2 regions of the Roseixanthobacter finlandensis genome follow, and region 2 is predicted to be linked to the other one. Evidence: riboswitches for the same ligand, from Rfam matches in the RefSeq annotation. Region 2 holds a riboswitch; the other holds the start of a gene.

Region 1 (15,183 bases), 2.1 Mb from region 2:
CCCCAGGGCGGCGACAAGGACAAGCTCACCTTCAACGGCGAGCCCGAGCGGACAGAGCTGACCGAGCCGCCTCCGGGCTACCAGACCCCGGCGCCCAACGCGCCCTATGGGGTGGTGGAGCAGAAGACGGAACCGTTCAAATTCCCCACCCTGTTCGATCGCCAGTGAGCGTTCCGGGCCGCGGGCGCGCCGCTCCCCGGCACCACTCTTCGCGGCGTGCCGAACCGCGTAAGGAAACAGGACCGCGCGCGCGAGGGTCTCACGCGCGCAGGAATGTGCGCGAAACACGCCCCGCCGCAGTGGCAGAGCGCCGCCGGCTTCCTATTTTAAGGCGATGCGCCGTCCCCCCTTCGCGCGGCCCATGCCTCAAAAAGGCAGAAACGAACAGATGAGACGCCTGGCAATGATCGCAATGGTCGCCGCGGGAACCGCCGCAGCAACGTTGAACGCCGCTTCCGCCGCAGGGCCGGACGTCACCCAATACCAGCTGGCCAACGGCCTGACGGTGATGGTGATTCCCGACCACCGCGCGCCCGTGGTCACCCATATGGTGTGGTACAAGGTCGGCTCGGCGGACGAACAGCCGGGCAAATCCGGCATCGCCCATTTCCTCGAGCATCTGATGTTCAAGGGCACCGAGAAGGCCGGCCCCGGCAAGTTCTCGGGCGAGGTGGCGCGCCTCGGCGGCCAGGAAAACGCCTTCACCTCGCAGGATTACACCGCCTATTACCAGCGCGTCGCCAAGGAGCACCTGGAAACGGTGATGACCTTCGAGGCCGATCGCATGACCGGGCTGAAGCTCTCCGACGCGGTGGTGCTGCCCGAGCGCGACGTGGTGCTCGAGGAGCGCCGCATGCGCACCGACAGCGATCCCGGCGCCCGCCTGTCCGAGGCGCTCCAGGCCGCGACCTATGTGAACCATCCCTACCAGCATCCGATCATCGGCTGGGAACACGAGATCAAGCAGTTGAACCGCGAGGACGCGCTCGCCTTCTATCATCGCTTCTACGCCCCCAACAATGCGGTGCTGGTGGTCGCGGGCGACGTGGAGCCCGAGGCGGTCCGGGCACTGGCCGAAAAGATCTATGGCGTTATTCCCCGTGCCGACACGCCGCCGCGCAACCGCCCGCAGGAGCCCGAGCCGCAGGTCCATCGCCGGGTTTCGCTGAGCGATCCGCGCGTCGCCCAGCCGAGCCTTCAGCGCAGCTATCTGGTGCCCTCCTATCGCACCGCCAAGCCCGGCGAGGCGGAGGCGCTGGACGTGCTCGCCCAAGTCCTCGGCGGCGGGCAGACCGGCCGCCTGTATCGCGAACTGGTGGCCGAGCAGGGCCTCGCGGCCGGCGCCGGCGCCTGGTACCAAAGCACGGCCTATGACGAGACCCGCTTCGGCATCTCCGCCTCGCCCCGCCCGGGCGTCACACTGGAGACGCTGGAACAGGCGATGGACGGCGTGGTCGCCAAGATGGCGAAGGACGGGCCGGACGATGTCGAGCTGGCCCGCGCCAAGACCCGCCTGACGGCGGAAGCGATCTATGCCCGCGACAACCAGGCGACCCTCGCGCGCATCTATGGTGCGGCCTGGGCCACCGGCATTTCCGTCGAGGATGTGAACCGCTGGCCGGATCTCATCAAGCGCGTGAGCGCGGCGGACGTGAAGGCGGCGGCCGCGCATTATCTCGTGCTGAAGCGCGCGGTGACCGGCTATCTGACGCCGCCCCCCGCAGCCGCGCCTGCGGCGCCGGAGAAGCGCTCGTGAGCGCACGCCCCGCCGCTTCCCTCTTTAGCGCTCGCATTCTTGTGTTGGTGATGATGGCTGTCTCTCTTGTTTCCGCGGCTCCCGCCCAGTCCCAAACCACGCGGATCACGCGCGTGGTCAGCCCCGGCGGCATCGAGGCCTGGCTGGTGCGCGACACCACCTTGCCACTCCTCGCCATGGAATTCGCCTTCCTCGGGGGCGCGGCGCAGGATCCGGCGGAGCGCCCCGGCATCGCCAGCCTCGCCGCCTCGCTGCTGGACGAAGGCGCCGGCGAATATGACGCCGAGCGCTTCCATCAGGCGCTGGCCGACAAGGCCATCGAGCTGCATTTCGACGCCGGGCGCGACGAGGTGCGCGGCTCGCTGCGCACCCTTTCGGAAAACCGCGATACCGCCTTCGACATGCTGCGCCTGTCGGTGACCCAACCGCGCTTCGATACCGAGGCGGTGGAGCGCATCCGCACCGCGCAGCTTGCCTCCCTGCGCCGGCGCTCGACCGATCCCAATTCGCTCGCCAACGAGCGCTGGTTCGCGCTCGCCTTCCCGAACCATCCCTATGGCCGCCCAGTGGACGGCACGCTCGCCAGCGTCGCCGATATCACGCGTGAGGATCTGGCGGGCTTCGCCAAGCGCAACCTTGCGCGCTCCAACCTGCGCGTGGCGGTGGTGGGCGACATCACGCCCGAGGAGCTCGCCACCGAGCTGGACCGCGTGTTCGGCGCGCTTCCCGCCACCGCGCAATTGACCCCGGTCGCGGATGTGCAGCCCCAGGGCCTCGGCAAAACCGATGTGATCCCGCTGGATGTCCCCCAGTCCGTGGTCATGATCGGCACCGACGGGCTGGAGCGGCAGGACCCGGATTTCATCCCCGCCTATGTGCTGAACCACATTCTCGGCGGCAGCGCCTTTTCCTCGCGCCTGTTCAAGGAAGTGCGCGAGGCGCGTGGGCTCGCTTATTCGGTTTATTCCTACCAGGTGGCGCTGGAACACGTGGGCCTGTGGTTCGCCGGCACGGCCACCAAGAACGACCGCGCGGGTGAATCCATCAAGATCATCAACGAGGAGTTTCAGCAGATCCTCGACAAAGGCCCGACCCAGGAGGAGCTGGACGAGGCCAAGAGCTATCTCACCGGCAGCTATGCGCTGCGCTTCGACACCTCCTCGAAGATCGCCGGGCAATTGCTCCAGATTCAGATCGACAAGCTCGGCATGGATTATATCGATCGCCGCAATTCGCTGATCGAGGCGGTGACGCTGGAGGATCTGCGCCGCGTCTCGCAGCGTCTCGCGGGTGCGCGCAAGGCTCTGGTGGTGGTTGCCGGGCGACCGGTCGGGGTGGTGGGAAACTGACCGGCCGGCACCGCCGGTAACCATAGAGTCAGATACCTCCCCAGGGACAGGCTCAAGGCGCAGGTCCCCCCTCCCCCTGCGCTTTAACCTTCTGTTATACATACGCCTGTTGCGGAGGTTTTTGGAGTTTCCTCATGCGTTTTGCTTTAGACGCTGCTCTGCCTATGCGTGTGTTGGCCGGGGCAGCCATGGCCATCACCCTTGCAGGGTGCGCGGGCAACTCGCAGGGAACGTTTGGCGCGCCCGGCGTGAATGTCGACGCGGCTGCGGGCGGGGTCGGCGCGGCCCAGCCCACCAATAATATGACCGTGGGCACCGGCCCCGATGCGGTCGAGTTCGAATGCCCGCGTGTGGATGTCCGCTCCGGCGCGTCCGCCTGGCAAGTGCCGGCTCCCGGCGGCGGCCTGAAATACCAGGGCTCGCTCGGTCAGCTGGCCCGCGAATGCAATATCGCGAACGGCGTCATGACCGTGAAGGTCGGCCTCGACGGCCGTGTCCTGCTGGGCGACAAGGGCTCGCCCGGCGCGCTCAACGTGCCGATCCGCATCGCGGTGGTGCAGGAAGGCCCTTCGCCCAAGACCATCACCACCAAATTCTTCGTGGTGCCGCTGAACATTCCCCAGGGCGAAACCCAGACCACCTTCACGGTGGTGGAGGATACCATCTCGTTCCCGGTCACCACTCCGGACGCTATGGCGAAATACGTGATCTATGTCGGCTTCGACCCCAAGGGCGAGACCCCGGCGCGTCCCCGTCCGGCCCGACCGCGTCCGGCGGCGCCTGCTGCCGCTACCACGGCTCCGGCCGCAACCACTGCTCCGGCAGCCGCCGCGCCCGCCGCCACCCAGCCCGCGGCCAGCAAGCCGGCGGCGGACCCCAATACGTTCGGTCCCGCCCCCACCTTCGGGCCTGCCCCGGCGACCTTCGGCCCGCCACCCGCGCAATGACAGAAAGCGCCGCATTGACCCTTCGGCGCGTTTCTCTATGGTGACCGCGGCCGTTCCTCGGAGCGGTCGCTCGGAAGATCCCTGCGGGAGAGACCGGCCCATCCCCGGATGATGGCCGGCGCCGAAGGCGCAACCGCCCCGGAACCGCTCAGGCAAAAGGACCGCAGGGGGACGACACTCTGGAAAGCAGCCGCGGCGTGACCCTCAGGGATCATGCGGGTGGCTCACCGAAGGCGTAAGCCGTGCCCGTTCCACCGGGTGCGGTCAAATCTCTCAGGTTCCGGTGACAGAGGGGGCGCCGCTCGGGTCGAAAGACCCGATGACTTTGGCGCGCCCCCAGGAACCGGAATGTCACATCCCGAGACCGATCTCCCCCTTCTGAAGACGCCCCTGCACGGCGCCCATGCGGCGCTCGGCGCCCGCCTCGTGCCGTTCGCCGGCTATGACATGCCGGTGCAATATCGCGACGGCATCCTGGCCGAGCATGCCTGGACCCGCACCCACGCCGGCCTGTTCGACGTGTCCCACATGGGCCAGGCCAAGCTCGTCGGCCGCGACCATGCGACCACGGCCGCCGCGCTCGAAGCGCTGATTCCCGCCGACATCCTCAATCTAAAACCCGGCCGCCAGCGCTATTCCCAGCTGATGGCGGACGACGGCGGCATCCTGGACGACCTCATGGTCACCCGTCCCGGCGCGCCGGAAGAGGACGGCACCTTGCTGCTGGTGGTGAACGCCGCCGGCAAGGAGGCGGACTATGCCCATATCGCCGCCCGCCTGCCCGCCGGGGTGACGCTGGAACGGCTCGACGACCGCGCGCTGCTCGCGCTCCAGGGTCCGCAGGCCGCCGCTGTGCTGGCGCGCCACGCCCCCGAAGGCGCCGCGCTGGACTTCATGGCCGCCGGCCCCTCGCGCTTCGACGGCATTCCCGTGCATATCTCCCGGTCCGGCTATACCGGCGAGGATGGGTTTGAAATCTCCATCCCCGAAAGCTCCGCCGTCACCGTCTGGAACACGCTACTGGCCGAATCGGAGGTGAAGCCCATCGGCCTCGGCGCGCGCGATTCGCTGCGGCTGGAGGCGGGCTTGTGCCTCTATGGCCATGACATCGACCCCACCACCTCGCCTGTCGAGGCCGCCTTGGTCTGGTCGATCCAGAAGCGGCGACGGGAGGGCGGCGGCTTTCCCGGCGCCGCGCGCATCCAGCGCGAGCTTGCCGAAGGTCCGGCGCGCGTGCGCGTCGGCCTGCGCCTTGAGGGGCGCGCGCCGGCCCGCGAGGGCGCTGAGATCGCCAAGGATGGAACCGTGGTCGGCACGGTTACGTCGGGCGGGTTTGCGCCCACCCTCAACGCACCCATCGCCATGGGCTATGTGCCGCCGGCCCTCGCCGTGCCCGGCACCGTCCTCGACATTCTCGTGCGCGGCAAGGCATTGCCCGCGACCGTCGTCACATTCCCGTTCGTGGCCCAGCGCTACGTCCGTAAGAGCGAACAGAAGGGGGCCTGACCATGAGCGACGTGCGCTACACCAAGGACCATGAATATGTCCGCATCGACGGCGACATCGCCGTGATCGGCATTTCCGATTACGCCCAGAGCCAGCTTGGCGACGTGGTATTCGTGGAACTCCCGGAGGTCGGCAAGACCGTAAAGCAGGGCGCGGAAGCCGCCGTGGTCGAGAGCGTGAAGGCGGCAAGCGAGGTCTATGCCCCGGTCTCCGGCGAAGTGGTCGAGATCAACCCGGACCTTGAAGCCGCGCCGGGCGCGGTGAACGAGGACGCCGAGGGCAAAGGCTGGTTCGTGAAGCTGAAGCTCGCGAACCCCGCCGAGCTGGACGATCTCATGGATGCGGCGGCCTATGCCGCTTTCGTCGAAACGCTGAGCTGACACACAAACGAGCCGACCCATGCGGAGCCGCCGGAATGCGCGGCGCCGCAGGTTGGCGAGGTAAACGCATCATGCGCTATCTGCCCCTCACTCCCGAAGACCGCACCGAAATGCTGGCGCGCATCGGCGCGCCGTCGGTGGACTCCCTGTTCGCCGACATCCCCGCCGACAAGCTGCTCGCGGACCTTCCCGATCTGCCCCGCCGCAAGGGCGAGATGGAGGTCGAGCGCGCCTTGTCCCGCCTTTCCGCGCGCAATGTGGCGGCGGGCTCGGTGCCGTTCTTCGTCGGCGCCGGCGCCTATCGCCACCATGTGCCGGCGAGCGTGGACCATCTGATCCAGCGTTCGGAATTCCTCACCTCCTACACGCCCTATCAGCCCGAGATCGCCCAGGGCACGCTGCAATATCTGTTCGAGTTCCAGACCCAGGTGGCGGAACTCACCGGCATGGAAGTGGCCAACGCCTCCATGTACGACGGCTCCACCGCCGCCGCCGAAGCAGTACTGATGGCCCATCGGGTGACGAAGCGCGGCAAGGCGGTGCTGGCGGGCAATATTCACCCCCATTACGCGCAGACCATCGCCACCATCTCCCATTATGCCGAAGTGCCGCTGCTGCGCCTCGCGCCACAGCCCACGGGGCCGGACGATGTGAGCGCGGCCATCGACGAGACCGTCTCCTGCGTGGTGGTGCAGAGCCCGGACGTGTTCGGCAACCTGGTGGATTTGAAACCCATCGCGGAAAAGGCCCATGCCGCCGGGGCGCTCTTGATCGCCGTGTTCACGGAAGCCGTATCGCTCGGCCTCGTCGAGCCGCCCGGCGCGCAGGGGGCGGACATCGTGGTGGGGGAAGGCCAATCCATCGGCAATCCCCTCACCTTCGGCGGCCCCTATGTGGGCCTGTTCGCCACCCGCGCGAAATTCGTGCGCCAGATGCCCGGCCGCCTCGCCGGCGAGACGGTGGATGCGGAAGGACGGCGCGGCTTCGTGCTCACCCTCTCCACGCGTGAACAGCATATCCGCCGCGAGAAGGCCACTTCCAACATCTGCACCAATTCCGGCCTGTGCGCGCTGGCCTTCACCATCCATCTCTCGCTGCTGGGCGAAGCGGGGCTGACGCGGCTCGCCCGCATCAACCACGCCGCCGCCTGCGATCTCGCCGACCGGCTGGCCGCGCTCGACGGCGTCGCGGTGCTGAACGAGAGCTTCTTCAACGAATTCACCATTCGCGTCGCGGGTAACGCCGCCGAGGTGATCGAGAAGCTGGCGGCCAAGGGCATTCTCGGCGGCGTGCCCTATTCCCGGCTGGCGCCCGATGCCGGCCTCGACGATTTGATCCTGGTGGCCGCCACCGAGACATCCACGGACGAAGACCGCGCCGCCTATGCGGCCGCGCTGAAGGAGGTGCTGGCATGAACGCGCCCCTTACCGCCAGCGCCCTGCTCCCCCTCTCCCGCTTGCGGGGGAGGGTTGGGGAGGGGGCCCGTGAAGCCAAGCCTCCCTTCAATATTTCGATGCCGGATCTTTTCCCCCTCCGTAGCCCTCCCCCGCAAGCGGGAGAGGGAACGGCCGTCTTCTTGCCGAAAGCCGCTCGCTCTTTCCTCTCCCAGGAGATCCGCTCATGAATCGCGAAGGACGCGGCGCGACGGCGCCTCAATCGGCGAGCGAAATCGGCGCCGCCACCTTCACCGGCAACCGCGCGCTCGATCTGGAAGAAGGCCTGCTGTTCGAAATCGGCCGGCAGGACGTCACCGGCGTCGATCTCGACGAGCCGGCCGGCTTCGCGCCGCGCCTCGGCGAGCTGGAGCGCAAGGCCCCGCTCGGCCTGCCCGGCCTCAGCGAGCCGGAGGCCATGCGCCATTACGTGCGGCTTTCGCGCATGAATTACGGGATCGACAGCGGCCTGTTCCCGCTCGGATCCTGCACCATGAAGCACAATCCCCGCCTCAACGAGCGCATGGCGCGCCTCGCTGGGTTCGCCGATATCCATCCGCTTCAGCCGGTCTCCACCGTGCAGGGCGCCTTGGGGCTGATGGGCGAGCTTTCGCGCTATCTGCTCACCCTCACCGGCATGGATACGGTGGCGCTCACCCCCAAGGCCGGCGCCCACGGCGAATTGTGCGGCATGATGGCCATCAAGGCCGCGCACGAGGCGAACGGGCGCAAACCCAGTATCGTCGTGGTGCCGGAAAGCGCCCACGGCACCAATCCCGCCACCGCCGCCTTGCTCGGCTATCAGGTGAAGTCCATTCCCGCCCGCGCCGACGGCACGGTGGATGTGGAAGAGGTGAAGAAGGCGCTCTCGGAAGACGTCGCCGCCATCATGCTCACCAATCCCAACACCTGCGGCCTGTTCGAGCCGGATGTGGTGGCGATCGCCGAGGCGGTGCATGCGGTGGGCGCCTATTTCTATGCCGACGGCGCGAATTTCAACGCCATCCTGGGCAAGGTGCGGGTTGGCGACCTCGGCGTCGACGCCATGCACATCAATCTGCACAAGACCTTCTCCACCCCCCATGGCGGCGGCGGACCGGGGGCGGGGCCGGTGGTGCTCTCAAAAGCGCTCGCGCCCTTCGCCCCCGCCCCGGCGCTGGTGGTGGAGGGTGAGACCTTGCGCCTCGTGGAGCAGCAAGGACAGGCGGGCGCCGAGCAGGCGCTCGGCCGCATGAGCGCGTTCCATGGGCAGATGGGCATGTTCGTGCGCGCGCTCGCCTGGATGCTCTCCCACGGCGCCGACGGCATGCGGCAAGCGGCGGAGGATGCGGTGCTCTCCGCCAATTACATCCGCGCCAGCCTCCAGGACGTGATGAGCGCACCCTTCGCCACGCGTCCGGCCATGCACGAGGCGCTGTTCGACGATGCGTGGCTGGAGGGCACCGGCCTGTCCACGCTCGATGTCGCGAAGGCGCTGATCGACGAGGGCTATCACCCCATGACGGTGTATTTTCCGCTGGTGGTGCACGGCGCCATGCTGATCGAGCCGACGGAGAGCGAATCCAAGGCCTCGCTGGATCTGTTCATCGCCACCCTGCGGGATCTGGCGATGGCGGCGAAGGCTGGGGAGAAGGAGCGCTTCCTCGGCGCGCCCCATTATGCCCCGCGCCGCCGGCTGGACGAGACGCGCGCCGCCCGCGCCCCGGTTCTGCGCTGGGTGAAGCCCCAGGCGATCGCCGAAGCGGCGGAATAGTCCCCTCTTCGGCCGCGCGCGCCTTGGGTGCGCGGCCGCACCGGCGAACACCGCTTAAATGCCGGAAGATACGTGCCCGAAGCCACCTGCCAGAAGCCGCCGTTCGCCCCGCGCGACGGCGGCTTCTGCTTTTGCATGGCGCGCGCCTTGTGCGGGAAGCCCTGCGGGTACAGCTGGGCAGCAAAGTCGACTTCCAACGCGTGCACATGCGGTCTCATTCCGTGCGGAATGATGACGCTAGGTAATCACATGAATCAATCTCAATATTACCCTACGTAATATAGACTTTGGAATCATTCCCTTCCACATCTCTGCGCAAATTCAGCGCTGATGCCTAAGCTTTAGCCGACGAATGCTGATCTCTTAAGAGTTTCACCATTGACAGACGCAGGATGTCGCCCCGCAATAGCGCGGGCTGGACGACCAGCATCTGAAGCAAAAATAAAACGGCTCTAGGGAGCGATGTAATGTGGAATCAGGTCTATGACCCGTTCGGCAGTGCAGTGCTGTCGACTCTCGCGGCGGCGATTCCCGTCGTTACACTTCTGGTATTGATTGCCTCCGGCAAGGTCTCCGCACATATTGCCGCAATTCTCGCCCTTCTGGTGGCGCTCGCGATTTCCATTTTCGCCTTCACCATGCCGGCGGATCTTGCCATCCGCGCGACGCTGCTTGGCGTCGTCACCGGATTTTTCCCGATCGGCTGGATTATTCTGAACGTCATTTTCCTTTATCGCCTTACGGTCGAAAAAGGGTGGTTCGAAATTCTCCAGCAATCCATCGGCGGCATCACGCAGGACCGGCGCCTGCAATTGCTGTTGATCGCCTTTGCCTTCGGCGCCTTCTTCGAGGGCGCATCCGGCTTCGGCACACCCGTCGCGGTGACGGGCGCGCTGCTGATCGGCCTCGGCTTCTCGCCGCTGGCCGCCTCGGGGCTCTCCTTGATCGCCAATACCGCGCCCGTCGCCTATGGCGCGCTCGGAACGCCGATCCAGGGGCTGGCCTCGGTGACGGGGCTTGATCCCTATCTGCTCGGCGCCATGGTGGGGCGGCAATTGCCCTTCTTCTCCCTCATCGTGCCGTTCTGGCTCATCTGGGTGTTCGCCGGGCGCAAGGGCATGTGGCAGATCTGGCCGGCGATCCTGGTCACCGGCGTGTCGTTCGCCGTACCGCAGTTCCTGATTTCAAACTTCATCAATCCCTGGATCGTCGATATCGGCGCCTCCCTCATCTCCATGGGGTGCCTCGTCGCATTCCTGCAGGTGTGGCAGCCCAAGGAATTGTGGCTGTCGCCGAAGCTGCGCACCCACGACACCAGCGCCGACACCATGCCGCCCCCGCCGCCGCCCCGCGCCAAGGCGAGCCGCGCCGAAGTCATCTGGTCCTGGGTGCCGTGGTTCATTCTCTCCCTGGTGGTGGGGCTGTGGGGCACCGGCTGGTTCAAGGCCTTGGTCAATCCCATCTTCACCATCAACGTGCCGGTCACCGGCCTGCACAACATGATCCTGAAGGTGCCGCCGGTGGTGGCAAAGCCGGTGGCGGAAGGCGCGGTGTTCGCCTTCACCTATCTCTCCTATACCGGCACCGGCATTCTGATCGCCGCGCTCATCGCCGCCGCCTTCATGAAGTTCTCGCCGGTGCGGATGGTGACGGCCTATGCTGAAACCATCTGGGTGGTGCGCAAATCGCTGCTCACCATCGCCGCCATGCTCGCCATCGGCACCCTCACCCGCTATTCGGGCCTCGATGCGACGCTGGGCCTGGCCTTTGCCCATGCGGGCTTCCTCTATCCCTTCTTCGGCACCTTGCTCGGCTGGCTCGGCGTCGCGCTGACGGGATCGGATACCGCCTCCAACGTGCTGTTCGGCGGCTTGCAGAAGATCACCGCCGAGCAATTGGGCCTCAGCCCCATCCTGATGGGCGCGGCCAATTCCTCCGGCGGCGTCATGGGCAAGATGATCGACGCGCAGTCCATCGTGGTGGCCTCCACGGCCACCAATTGGTTCGGCCATGAAGGCACGATCCTGCGGTTCGTGTTCTGGCACTCGATCGCGCTGGCCTGCCTCGTCGGCTGCTTCGTGATGCTGCAAGCCTATGTGTGGCCGTTCACCGCGATGGTCATCCACTGACGACCCGGCGCCCGGCGTTCGCGCCGGGTGCCTCCGCCCCGCGACCCGGGGCCCTGTCAATCCTCGCCCGGGCGGGCCTGGGGCAGAGGGATGGGGGAGGCCTGCGGTAAGGTCGGGGAATAATATTTGCGGTTCGCGATCGAGCCCGTCACCTGCGGATCGCCGGCACCGGCCGGCCCGTAGGACATGGGGCCGGGCGGCCGCAGCGAATTTGGCTGATAGACCGTGCCCGGCGGCTGCACGCGCTGCACCGGATCGCCGGACGGCGGATAGCCCGGCGGCGGCGCGCCATAAGGCTGCTGGCCATAGCTCGGCGCTCGCCCGGTGCCGGCGGGCTGGGATTGCCCATAGCCCGGCGGCGCACGGTCCGGCAGCGGCGGCTGGCCGGGAGGCGCGATGCTCATGGGCTCGCCGGGAATGCGCGCCCCTTGCGGAACCTGGGGCACCGGCGCGCCCAGGGGCTGGCCTTCCGAGCGACCGCCAAATTGCACCGTCGGCGGCGTCGAAACCATCAGCGGCGGCGGCGCCATGGGACGCGGCGCGGGCTTGCAGATCAGGCGCGGATTGTGGCGCCGCATCAGGTCCACGTGGATATGGTCGTAATGGAATACGTTCGAGCCCGGCGCCAGGACGGTGGTGAACACTTCGCAGGCGCCCGCCTGCACCTGGAGCAGGAAGCCGCGCGCCTCCTGCGGCCCCTTCCAACCGTTCCGTACCGTGATTTCGCGCCCGTCGGCGAACACGAAGGCGCCGACATCCAGCGCATTGCCGAACGCATGCTCGGAAATCTTCGCGCCCACCTGCCCGTTCATCCCGCGGCAGGAATAAGACGACATTTGCCGGATGCCCACCACCGGCTGGCCGAGCCAAGCCGTCGCAGCCGGCTGCACCACTTCGGCAAGCCACAGATTGAGATCGCGGATCATGGGACAAGCGAGCGTCGCCTTGGGCTCCACGGAGACCGCGCCGTCCTCGAGGCCGGACACCCGGAAAGGATGGTCCATGCCGCAGGCGCCCGCCCCGTCGATCTCCGACATTGGCTCGAGGAAGGGAGATGCCACCGCGCCCTTTTCGGCGATGCACTTCTCTTCCGCCTCGGCGCGCCAGGGCTCCCGTCGGTCGAACAAATCGAAACGACAGCCCGACAGGAGCCCCACGCAGACGAGCGAGGCTACGAGATACCTGAATACGCCGCGCGTCATGGGGGCATGATGCGCGGCGGCGGGTTGAGATCAGGTTAAGGGGGCGGCGACAGATGTCGCGCTTTTCGTGCGGGAGCAGAGAAGATCGGCCCCAAAACGCGGTCGTCATCCCCGGGCTCGTCCCGGGGATCCACGCGGCACCGCTGGCATCGGCTTTTCAAGGCCGGCGCTGGCGGCCCGGCGTGGGAGATGGCCGGAAAAAGCCCGGCCATGACCGCCTATCGTGCGGCGGCGCGCCGATGCACGGACGCCCTCAGGCGTTCTCGACCTCGGGCTCTTCCAGCGCGCGGACGCGGTCCACCACCGCCTTCTGCACCTTCTCGAACGCCCGCACCTCGATCTGGCGCACCCGCTCGCGCGAGACACCGAACTCTGCGGCGAGTTCCTCCAGCGTCACCGGGTCCTCGGAGAGGCGGCGCGCCTCGAAGATGCGGCGCTCGCGCTCGTTGAGCACGCTCAGCGCGCCGGCGAGGGCGCCGCGCCGATTCTCCATCTCCTCGCTTTCGGCGAACACGCTTTCCTGGTCCAGGTGGTCATCCACCAGCCAGTCCTGCCATTCGCCTCCGCCCTCCCCTTCCTCGCGCAGCGGCGCGTTGAGGGAGGCATCGCCCGAGAGCCGGCGGTTCATGTCCACCACGTCCTGCTCGGTGACGCCGAGCTTGGTGGCGATGTGCTTCACCTGGTCGGGACGCAGATCGCCCTCTTCCAGGGCGGAAATCTGGCTCTTGGCCTTGCGCAGGTTGAAGAACAGCTTCTTCTGCGCGGCCGTGGTGCCCATTTTCACGAGGCTCCACGAGCGCAGGATATATTCCTGGATCGAGGCGCGGATCCACCACATGGCATAGGTGGCGAGGCGGAAGCCCTTTTCGGGCTCGAACCGCTTCACCGCCTGCATGAGGCCGACATTGCCTTCGGAAATCACTTCGGATATGGGCAGGCCATAGCCCCGGTAGCCCATGGCGATCTTCGCCACGAGGCGCAGATGGCTGGTCACCAGCTTGTGGGCGGCATCGCGATCTCCGTGCTCGCGCCAGCTTTTGGCGAGCATGTATTCCTGCTGCGGCTCCAGCATGGGGAACCGGCGGATTTCCTCGAGATAGCGTGTAAGCCCCCCCTCAGCCGAGGGAATGGGCACATGTTGTGACCGGGCCATGGGCGGCCTCCTTGATGTCGTGGCCCTCAAGCGCAAGCGACCACATGCGCGGCCGCTTTCGCCGACCGCAACCGCGAACCATATAGGGTCTAACGCACGAGGGCTAGGTTCGATCCCGTCACGACGTCGAGAGCTTCTCCAGAAGCAATGCCAATTCGGATGGAAGCGGGCTGTCGAAGGTCAGCGTCTCCCCGCCGGCCGGGTGCGCGAATCCAAGCCGGGTGGCGTGCAGCGCCTGCCGGTCGAGGGCGAGCAGCGCGGCGCGCGCGTCCGGCGCAAGCCGCGCCGCCTTGGTGCGGAAGCCCTGCCCATAGACCTCGTCCCCCAGAAGCGGGTGCCCGACATGGGCCATGTGGACGCGAATCTGGTGGGTGCGCCCGGTCTCCAGCTGGCATTCCACCAGGCTCGCCACCGGCGCTCCAGCGCTATCGAGGAAGGTTGCCCGCACCTCCCAATGGGTCACGGCCTCGCGTCCGCCGGTGCGCACCGCCATTTTCTGGCGGCTGGAGGGATGCCGGTCGATGGGCGCGTTCACCGTGCCGCGCTGGGCGGGGACGCCCCAGACGAAGGCGAGATAGGCGCGGTCCAGCGGGCCGGTGCGGCCGTGGTCGGCGAACTGGGCGGAAAGCGCCGCATGGGCGGCATCGGTCTTCGCCACCACCAGCAGGCCGGACGTATCCTTGTCCAGCCGATGCACGATGCCGGGCCGGCGCACCCCGCCGATGCCCGAGAGGCTGGCGCCGCAATGATGCAGCAGGCCGTTCACCAGCGTGCCGGACCAATGGCCGGGCGCGGGATGCACCACCAGCCCCGCCGGCTTGTCCACCACGATCAGGTGATCGTCCTCATGGGCGATGGAGAGATCCATCGCCTCGGGCACGGGTTCGGCGGGTTCGGGGGCCGGCACGCGCAGGCGGAGCACGTCGCCGGCATTGACCCGCTCGGAAACGTCTCCTACCACTCGCCCGCCGTTGGTCACGCGCCCTTCCGCCACCAGGCGCTGGATGCGGGTCCGGCTCAGCCCGTCGAGCCGGGCGGCGAGCACGCGGTCGATGCGCGCGTCCACGTCTTCTAAAGGCACGACGACCTCATGGTCGATCTCGCCTTCGGAAGCCTCGTCCAGCACGTCGAGAACGGCGTCTTCATCCACCCAGTCAGGCTTGTTCATGGTTTTCACTTCACCCGATCCCGAACCTCAAGAGGAACTCTCACCCGCCCAGGAGCGCGTGCTGAAAAAAGTGCGGCGCTTTTCCCTGGTGTCCGGCCTCATCATGATGCTCGGGGTCGCATCCGTGTTCGGCGTGATCGGCTATCGCATGTTGCGCGCCAAGGGCCAGAAGGCCAGCGATATCACCGCCGCTTTGCCGAAAGGCGCGCGCATCGTCTCAACGGCGGTGGCGGACAAGCTTCTGGTCGTGACGCTGGACGTGGGCGGCGCGGTCGAGGTGCGCACCTTCGATCTCGACACCCTCGCCCCGGCGGGGCGGCTGCGCTTCGCGGTGGAACCCTGAGGATCGGCAGCGCCACCATTTGCGGCGCCTCAGTCTATTGAAGGGGCGCCTCGCCGTCTCCCGG
Region 2 (15,183 bases):
GGTCAATCTCCATTGCCACGACGCGTGAAATCGGCGCTGCCGATACGGTCGAATGCGGAAGACATCGGAAGGGAGCCTTCCGACCGCGATATTTTCGCGTCCGTGGTCCGCCCGAAGCATGCCCATCACCGAATGAATGCTTCGGCAGCAGATCGGCGCAGCCGTAGTTTCCCCAATCACATCGCAGGAACCTGAACCGTGAAATTGCTGCGTTATGGCCAGAAGGGCGAGGAAAAGCCGGGACTCGTCGACGCCGAAGGGCGTATTCGCGATCTCTGCGCTCATCTAACGGATATCAGCCCCGCGACGCTGGCGCCCCCGGTGCTCGCCGAATTGTCCCGCCTCGACCCGCTCTCGCTTCCCCTGGTCGAAGGCACGCCACGACTTGGCGTGCCGATCGTCTCGGTCGGCAAGTTCATCGCCATTGGGCTGAATTATGTCGACCACGCCATCGAGGCCGATCTACCGATCCCCAAGGAACCGGTGGTCTTTACGAAGGCAATTTCCTCTCTCTCTGGGCCGAACGACACCGTGATGCTGCCAAAGGAGTCCGCGAAGGGCGATTGGGAAGTCGAACTCGGCATCGTGATCGGCACCCGTGCCTCCTATGTGGAGGAGGAGGGCGCACTTGCTCATGTCGCCGGCTACTGCCTCGTCAACGATGTTTCCGAGCGCGAATACCAGCTCGAGCGTGGTGGCACCTGGGACAAGGGAAAAGGCTGCGACACATTCGGGCCTGTCGGCCCCTGGCTGGTGACACAAGATGAGGTCGGCGATCCGCAGAATCTCGACATCTGGCTCGATGTGAACGGCGTGCGCATGCAGGCCGGCAATACCCGGACAATGATCTTCTCCTGTGCGGAGATCGTCAGCTACCTCAGCCGGTTCATGACGCTGATGCCAGGCGACATCATCACCACCGGAACGCCGCCCGGAGTCGGCATGGGCAAGAAGCCGTCACCGATCTATCTCAGGCCCGGCGACGTGATGTCTCTTGGGATCGAAAGGCTTGGGAGCCAGCGCCAGGACGTCGTCGCCTGGACGCGCGCTTGAGGAATTGAGCGATGGTATTCGCCGAACGTTTTCGCAATCGCGCCGCCATCGTGACCGGCGGCGCTTCCGGCATTGGCGCTGACGTGGCAAGACGTCTGGTTGCCGAAGGTGCCAGAGTGAGCCTTTGGGATTTGCAGGTGGAAGCACTGGCTGCCGCCAGGACGGCGACGGGCGCTCATGATGTCCAGGCGCTCGACATCTGCGACGCCGCAGCGGTAACCCGGGCGATGGATGCGAGCATCATCGCGCTTGGCGGGCTCGACATTCTGGTGGCGAGCGCAGGCATTACCGGCCCCAATCTTCCGGTGCGGGACTATCCGGCCGATGCGTGGCGTCGGGTGATCGATGTGAACCTCAACGGCCTATTCTACTGCAACCAGGCCGCCATTCGCTCCATGGAGCCGAAGGACTACGGCCGGATCGTCAACATTGCTTCCATCTCCGGCAAGGAGGGGAACCCCAACGCCTCCGCCTATAGCGCCTCGAAGGCCGGTGTGATCGGCTTCACCAAAGCCCTGGGCAAAGAGATGGCCCGGACGAATATCCGGGTCAACTGCGTAACGCCGGCCGCGGTGCGGACGCCAATCTTCGATCAGATGACGCGGGAGCATATCGATTTCATGCTGTCGAAGATTCCTGTCGGCCGCTTCGGAACGATTGAAGAAATGACCTCACTGGTGTGCTGGCTCGCCAGCGACGAGGCGTCCTTCTCGACCGGCGCCGTCTTCGACGTGTCCGGGGGCCGCGCGACCTATTGATCGCATCGGGGGGACCGAGGCTTACGGCCTCGCGGCATTGGGCACGGCGCTCCCGGAGACGAGCCGTGAAATCCGATCCGCGGTCGTGCGCGCCGGTCGCGAGATGGCGGCGGAACGGGGACTGGCTTTCGTGTTCCGCCTTCCGGTGGCGTCCAACGCGCGCAACGGGCTCAGGACCGCGGGCCGCCTGATGGTGGACAAGATCGCCGCCGCCCAGAACCGTCTCAGGCTCGCCCAGTTGCGCCCGGGCGAACCGCAGATCAGCCCGGCAGGGCAAAAAACGCGCCTGATGGCTAAAGCTGGAGCGGTTTGATCCGCTCCGGCGCCCTACTCCGCCGCGACACTGAGCATTGGCGAGGAGGGTTCGAGCGGCATATCAATGGCAACCGCTTCAGCGATCATCTGAGCAGTCGCAGCTGACAGGGTCCAGCCGAGATGCCCATGGCCAGTGTTGTAGAACACGCCCCGCCGCTTCCCGGGCCCGACACGCGGCATCATGTCCGGCATCATCGGACGCAGACCGGCCCAAGGCACCACCCGCGCCGTGGACGCCTGCGGAAACAGCTTGCGCGTCCACTCCACCAGAGGGCGAATGCGATCCGCACGGATGTCGCGGTTCTCGCCGTTAAATTCGGCGGTCCCAGCAACGCGGAAGCGATCTTTCCCGAGGCGGCTTGTAACAATCTTGGTCTGGTCGTCGAGCAGGCTCACCCAGGGCGCCCCGTTCTGGCTGGCCTCATCATCAAGCATCACGGTGATCGAATAGCCCTTCACCGGATAAACGTTCACACGATCCCCCAACTGAGCGGCAATCGCCCGTGACCCCACGCCTGCGCACACCACGACAGCATCGAAGCGATGGGTCTCGTGGACAGCGGGCGCGACTTCATCCGCTGGGGAAATCGTGAGCGAAATGTCGATACGAGGTCGGGAGCCCTGAAGAGAATGCCTGACGGAGTCGACCGCCGCCTCATGGAGGAAAAGGACGTTACGGCGCCGGCACGCTTTCGCAAGACCACGCGTGAAGAGATGGATATCTCCCGTTGAGTCTGATTCCGTGAAGAAGCCGCCGTAATAGTTTCCGTGGAGGGTGGGCTCGATCTCATGGATCTCGGCGGGACCTAGCGCTCGCCGCGGCAATCCACCTTGCGCATAGAGCGCACTGGCACGGGCCGCCGCCTCGAAGCCGGATTTGTCGCGATAGATATGCAGAATGCCGCGCTTTTCGAGATTGAAATCTATGCCCTCACGCTTCGCCACGTCGAACATGTAGTCGCGGGCCCGGATGGCGAGGCGAGTGGTCTCGATGGTGTTCGCTTTGTAATTTGGGATGTTGGCCAGAAACTCGGCCATCCAGGAATACTTGTGCCAGGAAGGCTTCGGATTCATCAGCAGAGGCGCGTCCTGCCTGAACATCCATTTGATGCCTTTCAGCACAGTTGCCCAAGAATTCCAGACTTCAGCGTTGGAGGCCGAAAGCTGTCCGCCGTTCGCGAAGGATGTTTCCATCGCCGCGTAGCGCTGACGATCTATGACGGTGACGTCATAACCACGCTCACTCAGGGCATAAGCAGTGGTAATGCCGGTTATACCGGCTCCAATGACGGCGATGCTGCGCATGGAGCTCTCCCGCGCTTGAGGACGACATGACATGGATGCCTCTGGCATCCAGCCGACTGCCCCCAATCTGTCACGGTACCTGAGAGCTCGCCCCGAGGTGGACGGTGCACCACCGCCGTCATTCGGGCTTCCCCTTCGGTGGGCGCCTGCCAACCGGGCGGCGCCTCTCTCCAGATCGTCCTGATTATGCGGTCCTTTTTGCCTGAGAGTTTCCTTGGGGGGTTGCTCCGTCGGCGCCGACATGTGCCCGGGAGGACTGCTGATCTCTCCCGCATAATCATTATCAGACCCGCGACCAATTGCACACAATCACGGCATGCTCAAGACCTCGCGTGAGGCGGAGAGACATTTATTAGATATTCTGGTCATCCCGGCACTGATCACGTCGTTTCAACTTGCTCAGACCAGGCTCTAACCCAACGCGCCACACGCGATGGAGACTTTCGGCGAAGAACGTTTCCCCGCACCGCCCGGAAAGCCGGGCGGCACGGTGAAAATTTTGCTCACGCGAGAGCGTCCGCTACCGCCTTGCCGCAGGTCGCGGTATCGGCCCGGCCGCCGATGTCGCCGGTCCGCGAGGCCGGGTCGATCAAGGTGCGCTCCATCGCCCGCACGATCGCTGCCGCCGCGTCCGCCTCGCCGAGATGCTCCAGCATCATCGCCGCCGACCAGATCTGACCGAGCGGATTGGCGATCCCCTTGCCGGCGATGTCCGGCGCGGAGCCGTGCACCGGCTCGAACAGCGAAGGGAAGGTCCGGTCGGGATTGATGTTGCCGGACGGTGCGATGCCGATGGTGCCGGTGCAGGCCGGGCCGAGATCGGAGAGGATGTCGCCGAACAGGTTCGAGGCCACCACCACGTCGAACCGGTCCGGGTTCAGCACAAACTGCGCCGTGAGGATGTCGATGTGGTACTTGTCGGTCCGCACCTCCGGATAGAAGGCCTTCATCGCCTCCACCCGCTCGTCCCAGTACGGCATGGTGATCGCGACGCCGTTCGACTTTGTCGCCGAGGTCAGGTGCTTGGCCGGACGCCGCATCGCCAGCTCGAACGCGTATTTCAGCACCCGGTCGACGCCGTGGCGCGACATCACGGTTTCCTGCACCACAATCTCACGCGGTGTGCCGGGATACATGCGCCCGCCGATCGAGGTATATTCGCCCTCGGTGTTCTCGCGCACCACCCAGAAGTCGATATCGCCCGGCTTGCGGCCGACCAGCGGCGAGGGCACCCCCGGCATCAGCCGGACCGGACGCAGGTTCACATATTGGTCGAACTCGCGACGGAACTGCAGAAGCGAGCCCCACAGCGACACGTGGTCCGGGACCGTGTCCGGCCAGCCCACCGCGCCGAACAGGATCGCGTCGGACGAGCCGATGCGCTCCTTCCAGTCCTCCGGCATCATCTCGCCATGACGGGCGTACCAGTCGCAGCAGGCAAATTCGTGCCAGGTCTGTTCAAGCGTGAAGCCGTAGAGCGAAGCGGCCTTCTTGAGCACTCGCGTCGCCTCGGGCATGACTTCCTTGCCGATGCCGTCGCCAGGAATGACGGCGATCCGGTAGCGTCTGTCGGTCATTTACGTTTCCTCATGTGGTTGATATCAGGCCGATGTCAGGCCATCGGGTCGAGCTTCAGCCCGCCCATGTGGAATGCCTTGGGCTCGAGATATTCGGCGATGCCGAGATATCCGCCCTCGCGGCCAAGCCCGGACTGCTTCACGCCGCCGAAGGGCGCGACCTCCATGGAGATGGCGCCGGTATTCAGCCCCACCATGCCGAATTCGAGCGCCTCGCCCACCCGCCAGGCGCGGTGCATGTCCTCGGTGAAGAAATACGCCGCAAGTCCGAAAGGCGTGCCATTGGCGATCGCGATCGCTTCCGCCTCGGTCTCGAACCGGAAGATCGGCGCCACCGGGCCGAAGGTTTCCTCATTGGCCAAAAGCATGTCGATGGTGGCACCGGTCAGCACCAGAGGCGCGACGAAGCGCGTCTCGTCGAGCCCGCTATGGGCCTGCGCCGCCACGCGCGCGCCCTTGCTCATCGCATCATCAACATGCGCGCGGACCTTGGACGCGGCCGCTGCATTGATCAGCGGACCGATACCGACGCCAGCCTGTGTGCCCGGACCAACCGCCTGCGCTTTGACCTTCTCGCCGAGCCGGGCGACGAAGGCGTCGTGGATTCCCGCCTGCACCAGGATGCGGTTGGCGCACACGCAAGTCTGGCCAGCATTGCGGAACTTCGAGACCATCGCGCCCTCGACGGCCAGACCGAGGTTGGCATCGTCGAACACGATGAACGGTGCATTGCCGCCCAGCTCGAGGCTCAGTTTCTTCAATGTCGGTGCCGAGGCGCGCATCAGGTGCGCGCCCACCCGCGTGGAGCCGGTGAAGGAGATCTTGCGGACGATCGGGCTCGCGGTCAGTTCCTCGCCGATGCCGGCAGGTAGGCCCGTCACCACCGAGATCACCCCGGCAGGAATACCGGCCCGCTCGGCCAATTTGGCCAATGCTAGCGCCGAAAACGGCGTCAACTCGGAGGGCTTGATCACCATGGTGCAACCGGCGGCGAGTGCCGGCGCGCATTTGCGCGTGATCATGGCGATGGGAAAATTCCACGGCGTGATGGCGGCGGTGACGCCGATGGGCTCCTCCAACATCAGGATGCGCCGGTCGGACCCCGGGGCGGGAATCGTGCGGCCGTAGATGCGGCGCGCTTCCTCGGCGAACCACTTCACGAACGACGCGCCATAGCGCACTTCGCCTTCCGCCTCGGCCAGCGGCTTGCCCTGCTCGGCGGTCATGATGCACGCGAGATCGGCGGCATTGGCGAGGATGAGGTCATGCCAGCGCTCCAACAGGCGGGCCCGCTCTGCGGCCGGCACCCTGCGCCAACTGGCGAATGCGGTCTGCGCAGCCTCGATGGCGCGGCGCGTCTCGCCGGCGCCGCAAGCGGGCACCGTGCCTATAACCCGTCCGCAGGCCGGGTCCTCCACCGGAAGCGTCGCGCCGTCGTCCGCCGGGCACCATTGCCCCGCGATCAGCGCAGCCTCGACCAACAAGCCGGGATCAGCGAGCCCGAGCACGGTTTCGGTCGTCTTGGTCATCAGAATACTCTCCAAGGCCCTTTTGCGGGCGCGTGCCGGCGGTCGCTCAGGAGACCGCCACGAAAACCTTGCGAACCGTCTCGACGGTCTCCCACGTCCCAACGAAGTCGGGGCGCATCACGAAGGTGTCGCCTGCTGTGAAGCGACGGGTCTCGCCGCCGTCTTCCGTCAGCAAGACGACGCCGGACAGGATGGTGCAGAACTCCCAGGTTCCGCCCTTGATCGAGCGGGTCACGCCCGGCGTTGCTTCCCAGATGCCGGTGCGGATGCCCGTTTGGCCGGCGGCCGCATTTTCCCAGGTGCGATAGCTGGGATCGCCCGAAATCAAACGGTCTGGCGCCGGCTTGCTGTGCTTAGGCTCACCGGGATTAGCGAGATCGAAGACGACAAGAGTACTCATGATGGTATTCCTATGCTTCTGTGAGGGTATGGATAGGCGCGCGGGTCCCGTTGGTGGCGGGTGATCAGCTTCGAATGTCGAGGCTGGGATAGCGGCTATGGATTCGCGATATGTCTTGCCGTAGCTCGGCGATCATCCAGTCGCAGATGTCATCGACCACGCCGCAATCGGGACCCCGGCGAGTCACGAGTTCACAGTGGCGGCGGGTATGGACCACAGTGGGGCTCGCCGGTACCAGGCTCCCCTGCGCCAGCAGATGGGAGACGACATTCAGCCAGCCGAGCGCAACCCCCTGCCCCACCAGCGCCGCCTGCACCACCAACGTGTAGTCCGAGAACTGCAGTTCAGGTTCAGACGACTCGAGCTTCTTGTTCCGGGCGAAAAGGCTTGCCCAATCGGGCTGCGCCTCATCGAGCGTGATCACCTTGGTTCCGCTGCGCAGGAACGAATCCGCAGGCAGCTCGGCCTGCGCCTCGGGTGCGCCGAAAGACGGCATACGGATCGGCAGCAGCGACTCGGGCATCAGCGTGCGCACATGGTGCTGCCCATCCGGCTTATGATCGAAGCGCATGGCGATGTCTGCATCGCCCACCGGTCGGCCCAGCAGGCCGCTGATGAGATCGAAGCGGATCTCCTGGCCAGGAAACTGGGCCCGGAACTGCGAGAAGCGCGGCATGAACCAGTGTGTCGCGAACGCGGTCGACACCGAAAGGACCACCGGCTTGAGACTGGCCGGCCGGTCACGTCGCAACCGCGTGAGGGTCCGCTCGATCTCGCCGAAGCTCTGCGAGATGCCCTCGAACAGCTCGCTGCCGTCCTTGCTCAGCACCGCACCCGTCGGCGTGCGGTGAAACAGGCTCAACCCGAGATGGCCCTCCAACCGGCCGATGGTGCGACTGACCGCTGGGCTGGTGACGCCGAGCTCCCGGGCGGCGCGGGCGAAGGTTCCGCACCTCACCGCAGCCTCGAAGACAACCAGGGCGTTGAGGGATGGCAGTAGTTTTCTGAGCTGGGACATTACCGAATGTAACCCCCGCGATGATTATTTTGAGAATTGCTCACACCGCCCCGTCGGGCTTCATGTCTCCCCAACACTCCTATTGGGGTTAGTGACACCAGACAGACGAAGAGGCACGAAAAATGGCTTTCGAGAATTTTAAGGTTCTGACTTTCGACATCGTGGGAACGTGCATCGACTTCGAGAAGGGCATCCTCGATGGCGTCCGCGCGATTGGCGGCGAGGCTACGGCAAAGCTGACGGACGACGAAATCTTCGCGCCGTACCTTAAGGGCCGGGTGAAGTTCCCGGGTCGCTCCAGCGTCGTGATGCGCGATGTCTATATTCACACTGCCAAGGAACTCGGTCTGCCGCACGACGACCAAGCCGGTGACACCTTCATGCGGTACTTTTTCAACTTCCCGGCGTTCCCGGACTCGATCGATGCGCTGAAGCGCCTGCGCCGCAAGTTCCGTCTGGTGGCGATGACCAATTTCGACCGCGTCGGCTACACCGCTTGCGCCAATACGCTGGAACTGCCGTTCCACGACAGCGTCACCTCGGACGAGGCCCAGTATCCGAAGCCCGATCCGCGCTTCTTCTCCTACAACCTCGGCCGCCAGTCGATGCTCGGCTACAAGCAGGAAGAGATCCTGCACGTCGCGCAGAGCCAGTACCACGACATCGGCGTGGCGCGTGAGCTCGGCTACAAGGTCTGCTGGATCGAGCGCCGCCAGGGCATGAAGGGCTTCGGCGGCACGCCGGAACCGAAAACCGTGACCAAGCCCGACTTCCATTTCGCCACGCTCGGCGCTTTGGCGGACGCGGTCGAGAACGACTGACGTCGACCGGCTCCGATAGATGAGACAAACCGAGATGCGCGAACTGAAATATCCTGCTTCGCTGTGGCGGCACACCGCCATGGCAGCTGCCGAACCGGTGGAGTTGGCGGAAGCCGTGGTCGCGGATGTCGCTATCATCGGCGCCGGGTACACAGGGCTTTCCGCAGCCCTGCGGGCCATCGAACGCGGGCTAAAACCCGTCATTGTCGAAGCCGGTGAAGTCGGCTTCGGCGCTTCTGGCCGCAATGGCGGCGTGGTCTCGACCAAGTTCCGCGTCTCGCTAAGCGACATGGCGCGCACCCATGGCATCGAGGTCGCCCGCCGGATGAGCCAGATCGGCCACAACGCGACTGATTGCGTCGAGCACTATGTCGAGAGCCTCGGTATCTCGGCCGGCTTTGCCAAGACCGGCAATCTGCGCTGCGCGCACAATAGGCTCGCGCTGCAGCGGCTGACCGACGAGGCCGAGACCGCCAGACGCCTGTTCGGCGACACCAGCCTGATCATCCTCGACGCCAGCCAGACCGCGGCCGAGACCGGTTCGACGGCATTCGTCGGTGGCGTGCTGAATCAGCATGCTGGTGTTATCCATCCGCTCAATTATGCGCGCGGCCTTGCGGCCGCCGTGCGTGCACGCGGCGGCCTGATCTTCGAACGCTCGCCCGTCACCTCGGTGACCCAGCAGACCCATGGCATTGAACTCGCCACCAACCGCGGCACGGTGCGAGCCCACCGGCTGATCATCGCAACCAACGGCTATTCCGACCTCACGTCCGCCACCGAAGCGGTGCGGCGGACGGTGATCCCGTTCCGCAGCGCGATGATCGCGACCGAGCCTCTGCCTGGCGACGTGTTCAAGACCCTGGTGCCGCAGGGGCGCAGCTACAGCGAGACCCGGCGTATGATGCGCTGGTTCCGCCGCATCGACGACCGGCTGCTGTTTGGCGGGCGCGGCGCCTTCGGCAAGGATGATTCCGAAGCCGCCTTCCGCGCGCTGGAAGGCGCCATGAAGGGGATTTTCCCGCTGTTGGAAGGCCGGGCGATCACCCATCGTTGGTCCGGACTGGTGGCCATGACCCTCGACAGCCTGCCGCAGGTCGGCATGCTCAACCCACGCATGGCGTTCGCGCTGGGCTACAATGGCACCGGCATCGCTATGTCGAGCCTGATCGGTCGCCACGTCCTCGACCTCGCCATGGGCGATGAGCCGGACCTCTCGCTGATGCGCCGCACGAAGCCGCAGAACATTCCATTCTACTTCCTGCACGAGCCGACCGTGCGTGTCGTCGCCGGCTGGTACCAGTTCCTCGACCACATCGGCCGCTAAGCGCCGTGCGCGCCCCGCAAACGCGCGGCGCGCCATCGACTCCGGTGCCGGCCGCTCGTGGCGCGGCGCCGGCTGGACCATCGTCCAGCGCGCGGGGCTGCTCATTCCTATCATCCCCTGGTAAAACCACCCTCCCGTTCCGATACGGGAGGGTTCTTGGCGTTCGGACATAGGACACCGGGCCCGCCACAGCGTGGCGGGAGCGAATGTCATTGCGGGTCAGGCCTGGATTGCGAAGCAATCAAAGCCGGACGTGCTTAGAGAATCTGGCTCAAGAACTGTCGCGTGCGAGGGTCCTGCGCCGCACCAAAGATCTGCGCAGGCGAACCGTGCTCGACGATGACCCCGCGATCAGTGAAGTAGACGTGGTCGGCCACTTCACGGGCGAAGCCCATCTCATGAGTCACGAGAATGCAGGTCATGCCCTCGGTGGCGAGTTCCTTGATGGTGACGAGCACTTCCTTGACCGTCTCCGGGTCGAGAGCGGCTGTCACCTCGTCGAACAGCATCACGTCGGGGCGCATGGCAAGACTGCGCGCGATGGCCACTCGCTGCTGCTGGCCACCGGAAAGCTGGCCCGGATAGGCGTCTTCCTTTCCGGTCAGCCGCACCTTGGCGATCAGCGCGCGCGCACGCGCCTCGACTTCGGCTTTTGGCTCACGCAGCACCTTGAGCGGCGCCATCATGACATTTTCCAACGCCGTCTTATGCGGAAACAGATTATACTGTTGAAACACGATGCCGACCTTGCGACGCAGGGAGAGCTTGCCCAGCTTGGCGTCGTTGACTTCCTGGCCCTCGACCGTGATCGAGCCCTGGTGGATCGGGGTAAGCCCGTTGATGCAGCGGATCAACGTCGACTTGCCGGAGCCCGATGGGCCGATGATGCAGACGATCTCGCCCTTACGGACATCCATGCTCACGCCCCTGAGCACCTCGAACGAGCCAAACGACTTGTGCACGTCCTTCAGCGAAACGATTGGGCTCTCGTCCGGCCAGGAGCGATGCTCGGTGACCGAGGGTTCAGGTGGCAACAGCATATTTGCGCTCAAGCTTACGGGTGCAGATGGCGATCGGGTAGATGTAGATGAAGAAAAGGCACAGCAGAAAAAGGTAGAAGGGCAGCAACAACTCGGGCCGTGCCCCGGCCGCCTCCATACTGGACTGGGCGTTCCACACCGCCTCATGGACACTGAAGATCGAAGCCATCGGGGTGGAAAGCGTCAACAGCGCGTACCAGTTCATCCATGGCGGAATGGCGCGGCGGATGCACTGCGGAAGGATGATCCAACGCAACGTCTGCGCGCGCGTGAATGCCAGGCCATCTGCTGATTCCCACTGGCCTGTCGGGATCGAGTTGACCGCGCCGCGCAGGATCTCGCTGACATTGCCCGCCACCGGCAGCGAGAAGGCCAGCGTCGCCTTCAGCCAGTCGGGGAACTCGATCGGCTTGCCGCCGGGAATGCGGATCTCGATCGGCAGAAAGTACATGATGGCAAAGAGGATCACCAGCCAGGGCGAGTTGCGCAGCAGCAACGTGAAGAACCGCGCCGGCAGCCGCAACAGGCGGCTCGGGCTGATCTGCATCAGACCGAGCCCGATGCCGAGCACGGTGGCGAGCGCCATGGCCAGGAAGCTCATCACGAGATTGAGGACGAACCCGCGCAGGATATGGGGCGTCCACGTCGCCAGCGTCGCCAGCGCCGAGGGCGTGGCGGGCGGCGCCGCCGCCGACTGCGCCGATGCAAAGGTCAGCGACGCGGCAAACATCACCAACAGCGCCGCGCCATGGCGCCAGTCGAGTGCGCTCAAGACGCGCCCGGAAACCAGCAGGCGAGGATCGAGCTGGAACGGCCGGCGGCTCATCGACCGTACCCCGGAAGGGCGAGCCGGCGCTCCAGCGCGTGCAGGCCATAGGACAGCAGGGTGATGACACCGACGTAGAAGAGGAACAGCACCCACATCATCTCCGGGACGTTGACATTGTCCGACCAGACCTGATTGAGCACGTATGTCATTTCCGGGACCGATATGACGTAGGCGAGCGAGGTGGTCTTGGCCAGGCTAACGAGATTGTTGGTCAGCGCCGGCAGACTGATGCGGAACGCAAGCGGCAGCGAGACATAGATATAGGTCTGCCACCGCGTGAAGCAGAGGCTCTCGGCCGCTTCCAGCGTCGAAGCCGGCACCGCCTCGAGTCCGGACCGGAAGATTTCGACATTGAATGCCCCGCCGAATATGCCGAGCGACAACACGGCCCAGCCGAAGGCCGAGATGATCGGCTGCGAATAGCCGCCCATGTCGAACGCCGGCGTGAAGGCACCCAGTCCGAAATAGAAGAACAACAGCTGAATCATCGGCGGGGTGTTGCGGAACACCTGAATGTAGGCATCCGCGCAGATCCGCAGCGCCCGCGACTGGGAGTTCTGGCTCCAGGCCCCCAGCACGCCGATGATCAACGACAACAGCAGTGACCAGAAGATCAGCTGCAGCGAGACGCTGGCGCCTCCCACGAACCGGTCATATTCGTACCGTTCGTAGAATACTGTGAAATTCAGCCCCGTCCGATCATAGAGTTCACGGAAGAGTGGCGATATGAGTTCAAGCATGTCGAGATATCGAACAGTTGTCTAACGCCATGACGTACGGGGCTGCCATCACTTCTGCGGAGCCAAGTAGCCGGTGTCCCAGTGGTGTTTCTTGTTCTGCTCCACAAACCAGTCGGACTGCTTGAGGCCCCATTTGCGTTCGAGCTCGATCAGGGTGCCCCCGGCCTGCCAGCGATAGGCCATCCCGGCCATAAACACGCCCCAACCCTTGTTCAGCTCATCGAGAGGCACAGCCGAGGCCCAAGGATTGTTGTAGAGGACGGCCACCGGCATCTCATACTCGGCCCATTCCGGCTGATCGAGATCCGCCATGATGCCCACGTCGTCATACAGATAGGCGATGCACTTGCCGGTACGCAGGGCCTCCTTCGCCTCGGTGTTGCCGGCGAACGCGATCACCTTGGCCTTGAAGTCAGTCTCGACCTGCTTGTTGTAGTAAAGCCCCTGCTTGCCGCAGACCGGCTTGTCCGCGAGGTCCTTCCAATTCTTGATGACACCCTTCTTGGCCATCAACGAGGGACCCGAGGCCCAATACGCCGGCTCGATCATACCGACGATCTTGCGGCGCTCGGCAGTATCGTACATGCCGCCGATGATCACGTCGATCTTGCCCTGCTGCAGGAACTGCATGCGGTTGGCTGAAGTGATGATCACGGGCTCAAACTTAACGCCGAGCGCGTCGGCGACGCTCTTGCCCAGATCGACCTCGATGCCCTGCAGCGTACCATCCGGCGCCGGGAACCCCCACGGCTTCAGCGCACCCTGCACACCGACGCGAACGGCGCCGCGGTCGAGAATTTCCTTGAGACGCCCCTCTGCGGAGGCAGCGCCGACGGCCAGTGTCGAGACGGCGCCCAGGGCGCACGCGGCGACCACGAGCATACGTTTGAATACGCAGGCGAACTGCATCGTTCCTGTTCTCCCTCTGGTCCGACAGCAACGTTGGACGCCATTGCGGCGCCGTCGCAGCTTGCCGGATACATTATGACCTTACTGCCGAAGCGTAGCTTCCGCGATAATCCCGATCGTCGATCGGGCGGCCTCGGCGGCCATCCGGCACCCGCCGGAGCTGTGCCGAAACCGCTCACGACGCAAGTAAGCCGCACAATCCATAATGCTCAAAATGAAATGATTGAGGATCATTATGCGGAAAAGTCATATAGGGGTCAGCGGGGCAGCTGGGCCATGATGGCGTCGCGCTCCGTCATCATCCGCTCGATCAAGGCTTCGGCGGCACGGCTCATTGGTCGGCTGTCGGGCCGCAACAACGCGACATTGAAGGGGATCGTCGGCGCGAATGGCAACAGGACCACCCGCTCGTCGTGCTGCTGGATCGCGGTGTAGGGATCAACCAGTGCCACGCCCAATCCCTGCTTGGCCATTTCATAGGCGGAGGAGGAAAGCGTGGTCTCATAGGCCGGATCGAGCTTAATGCCGTTGGAGCGGAACGCTTGGGCGATCAGCGGCCCAGCCGAGACGAACGAGGTCCAGGAGATGAATGGCGTGCCGACCAGGTCCGCCGGGACCAGTCGCGACTTGCGCGCCAAAGGATGATCGGCGCGAACCGCGGCGAAATAGGGTGTGTCGCTAAAGATCTCGGTGCGGAATCCCGAGCGCTTAAGCGGCGTTTCCGCCAAGCCGAACTCAATCTGCCGCGCCACCGCCCATTCCTCGATCTTGGCGGAGAGCCAGACATTGAGCTGCACCCGGGTGTGGGGCCAGTCCTCGCGGAATCGCGACAGCAGCTTCGGCAGGAAGGTGATGCCAAGCGCCGGCATCACGCCGATCGCGATCCGGCTGTTCTCTCCATCGGCCACCTTCTGCGCGAAGCTTTTCAGCGTCTCGAGCGAGGCATAGGCGCGCTCGACCTCGTCAAGCAGCAGGCGGGCGGCCGCAGTGGGCGTCACCAGCCCGCGTCGGCGCTCGAACAGAGATACGCCCAGTTCGCCCTCCAGCCGGTCGAGCAACCGGCTGACCGCCGGCTGGCTGCGCCCCAGCAGTTCAGCCGCCGCACTGACCGTCCCGGTCAGCATCACCGCGCGGAAGGCGGAGAAATACAGCATGTTCATAGCGTGGCTATCTCGCCTCTCGAACTTAGCCTGCAGATGTCACAGATTGGGGGCGCATCGGGGCTGGAACCGTGAGCGGTTCATCTGTGACAAAGGCTTAGCGAACAGCAGAGGAGTTCACCAATGCAAACAGAGTGTAGCGCGACGAGCTCCGATTCTGCACGCGTTGAGTTTCGCAGTGCGGTAGCGGCGTCTGACGTGGCGCGGTTACGAGCGACGCCGGCGGTCTCCTGCTGGCTGCGACCGGCCGCGCGACCGGAATGGTTGGCCGCTTCGCCGCCTTCCAGGATCAACGTTGGCCGACCTCATCGAGCATGAAATTCGCACGCTGGTCGGCCAGCGCATTTTCAGAATCACGCTTGGCGACGAAGACCTCAAAGATCACGACTGGCTGAGTTGAGT

The links. A riboswitch is a leader RNA that binds a small molecule or an ion and turns the genes downstream of it on or off. The one in region 2 is predicted to bind glycine.
Region 1: another riboswitch for glycine. It lies ahead of gcvT (glycine cleavage system aminomethyltransferase GcvT); the one in region 2 lies ahead of V5G24_RS03905 (D-amino acid dehydrogenase).

What each region holds. Positions count from the first base shown of each region.
Region 1 covers NZ_CM195536.1:4,045,758-4,060,940, forward strand. Annotated here, with positions in the region: gene V5G24_RS19045 (hypothetical protein) at 1-168, shown strand, start outside; gene V5G24_RS19050 (M16 family metallopeptidase) at 389-1,756, shown strand; gene V5G24_RS19055 (M16 family metallopeptidase) at 1,870-3,105, shown strand; gene V5G24_RS19060 (hypothetical protein) at 3,294-4,052, shown strand; glycine riboswitch at 4,127-4,226, shown strand; gene gcvT (glycine cleavage system aminomethyltransferase GcvT) at 4,401-5,558, shown strand; gene gcvH (glycine cleavage system protein GcvH) at 5,561-5,938, shown strand; gene gcvPA (aminomethyl-transferring glycine dehydrogenase subunit GcvPA) at 6,010-7,353, shown strand; gene gcvPB (aminomethyl-transferring glycine dehydrogenase subunit GcvPB) at 7,559-9,124, shown strand; gene V5G24_RS19085 (L-lactate permease) at 9,592-11,253, shown strand; gene V5G24_RS19090 (extensin-like domain-containing protein) at 11,310-12,455, opposite strand; gene rpoH (RNA polymerase sigma factor RpoH) at 12,709-13,608, opposite strand; gene V5G24_RS19100 (RluA family pseudouridine synthase) at 13,727-14,776, opposite strand; gene V5G24_RS19105 (hypothetical protein) at 14,775-15,119, shown strand; gene V5G24_RS19110 (LON peptidase substrate-binding domain-containing protein) at 15,154-15,183, opposite strand, start outside.
Region 2 covers NZ_CM195536.1:830,497-845,679, reverse strand. Annotated here, with positions in the region: gene V5G24_RS03920 (fumarylacetoacetate hydrolase family protein) at 199-1,053, shown strand; gene V5G24_RS03915 (SDR family NAD(P)-dependent oxidoreductase) at 1,065-1,811, shown strand; gene V5G24_RS03910 (hypothetical protein) at 1,849-2,124, shown strand; gene V5G24_RS03905 (D-amino acid dehydrogenase) at 2,139-3,431, opposite strand; glycine riboswitch at 3,495-3,609, opposite strand; glycine riboswitch at 3,611-3,713, opposite strand; gene V5G24_RS03900 (tartrate dehydrogenase) at 3,935-5,008, opposite strand; gene V5G24_RS03895 (NAD-dependent succinate-semialdehyde dehydrogenase) at 5,044-6,516, opposite strand; gene V5G24_RS03890 (cupin domain-containing protein) at 6,584-6,937, opposite strand; gene V5G24_RS03885 (LysR family transcriptional regulator) at 7,002-7,955, opposite strand; gene V5G24_RS03880 (HAD-IA family hydrolase) at 8,078-8,776, shown strand; gene V5G24_RS03875 (NAD(P)/FAD-dependent oxidoreductase) at 8,811-10,103, shown strand; gene V5G24_RS03870 (amino acid ABC transporter ATP-binding protein) at 10,361-11,143, opposite strand; gene V5G24_RS03865 (amino acid ABC transporter permease) at 11,127-11,969, opposite strand; gene V5G24_RS03860 (amino acid ABC transporter permease) at 11,966-12,712, opposite strand; gene V5G24_RS03855 (transporter substrate-binding domain-containing protein) at 12,761-13,621, opposite strand; gene V5G24_RS03850 (LysR substrate-binding domain-containing protein) at 13,879-14,775, opposite strand.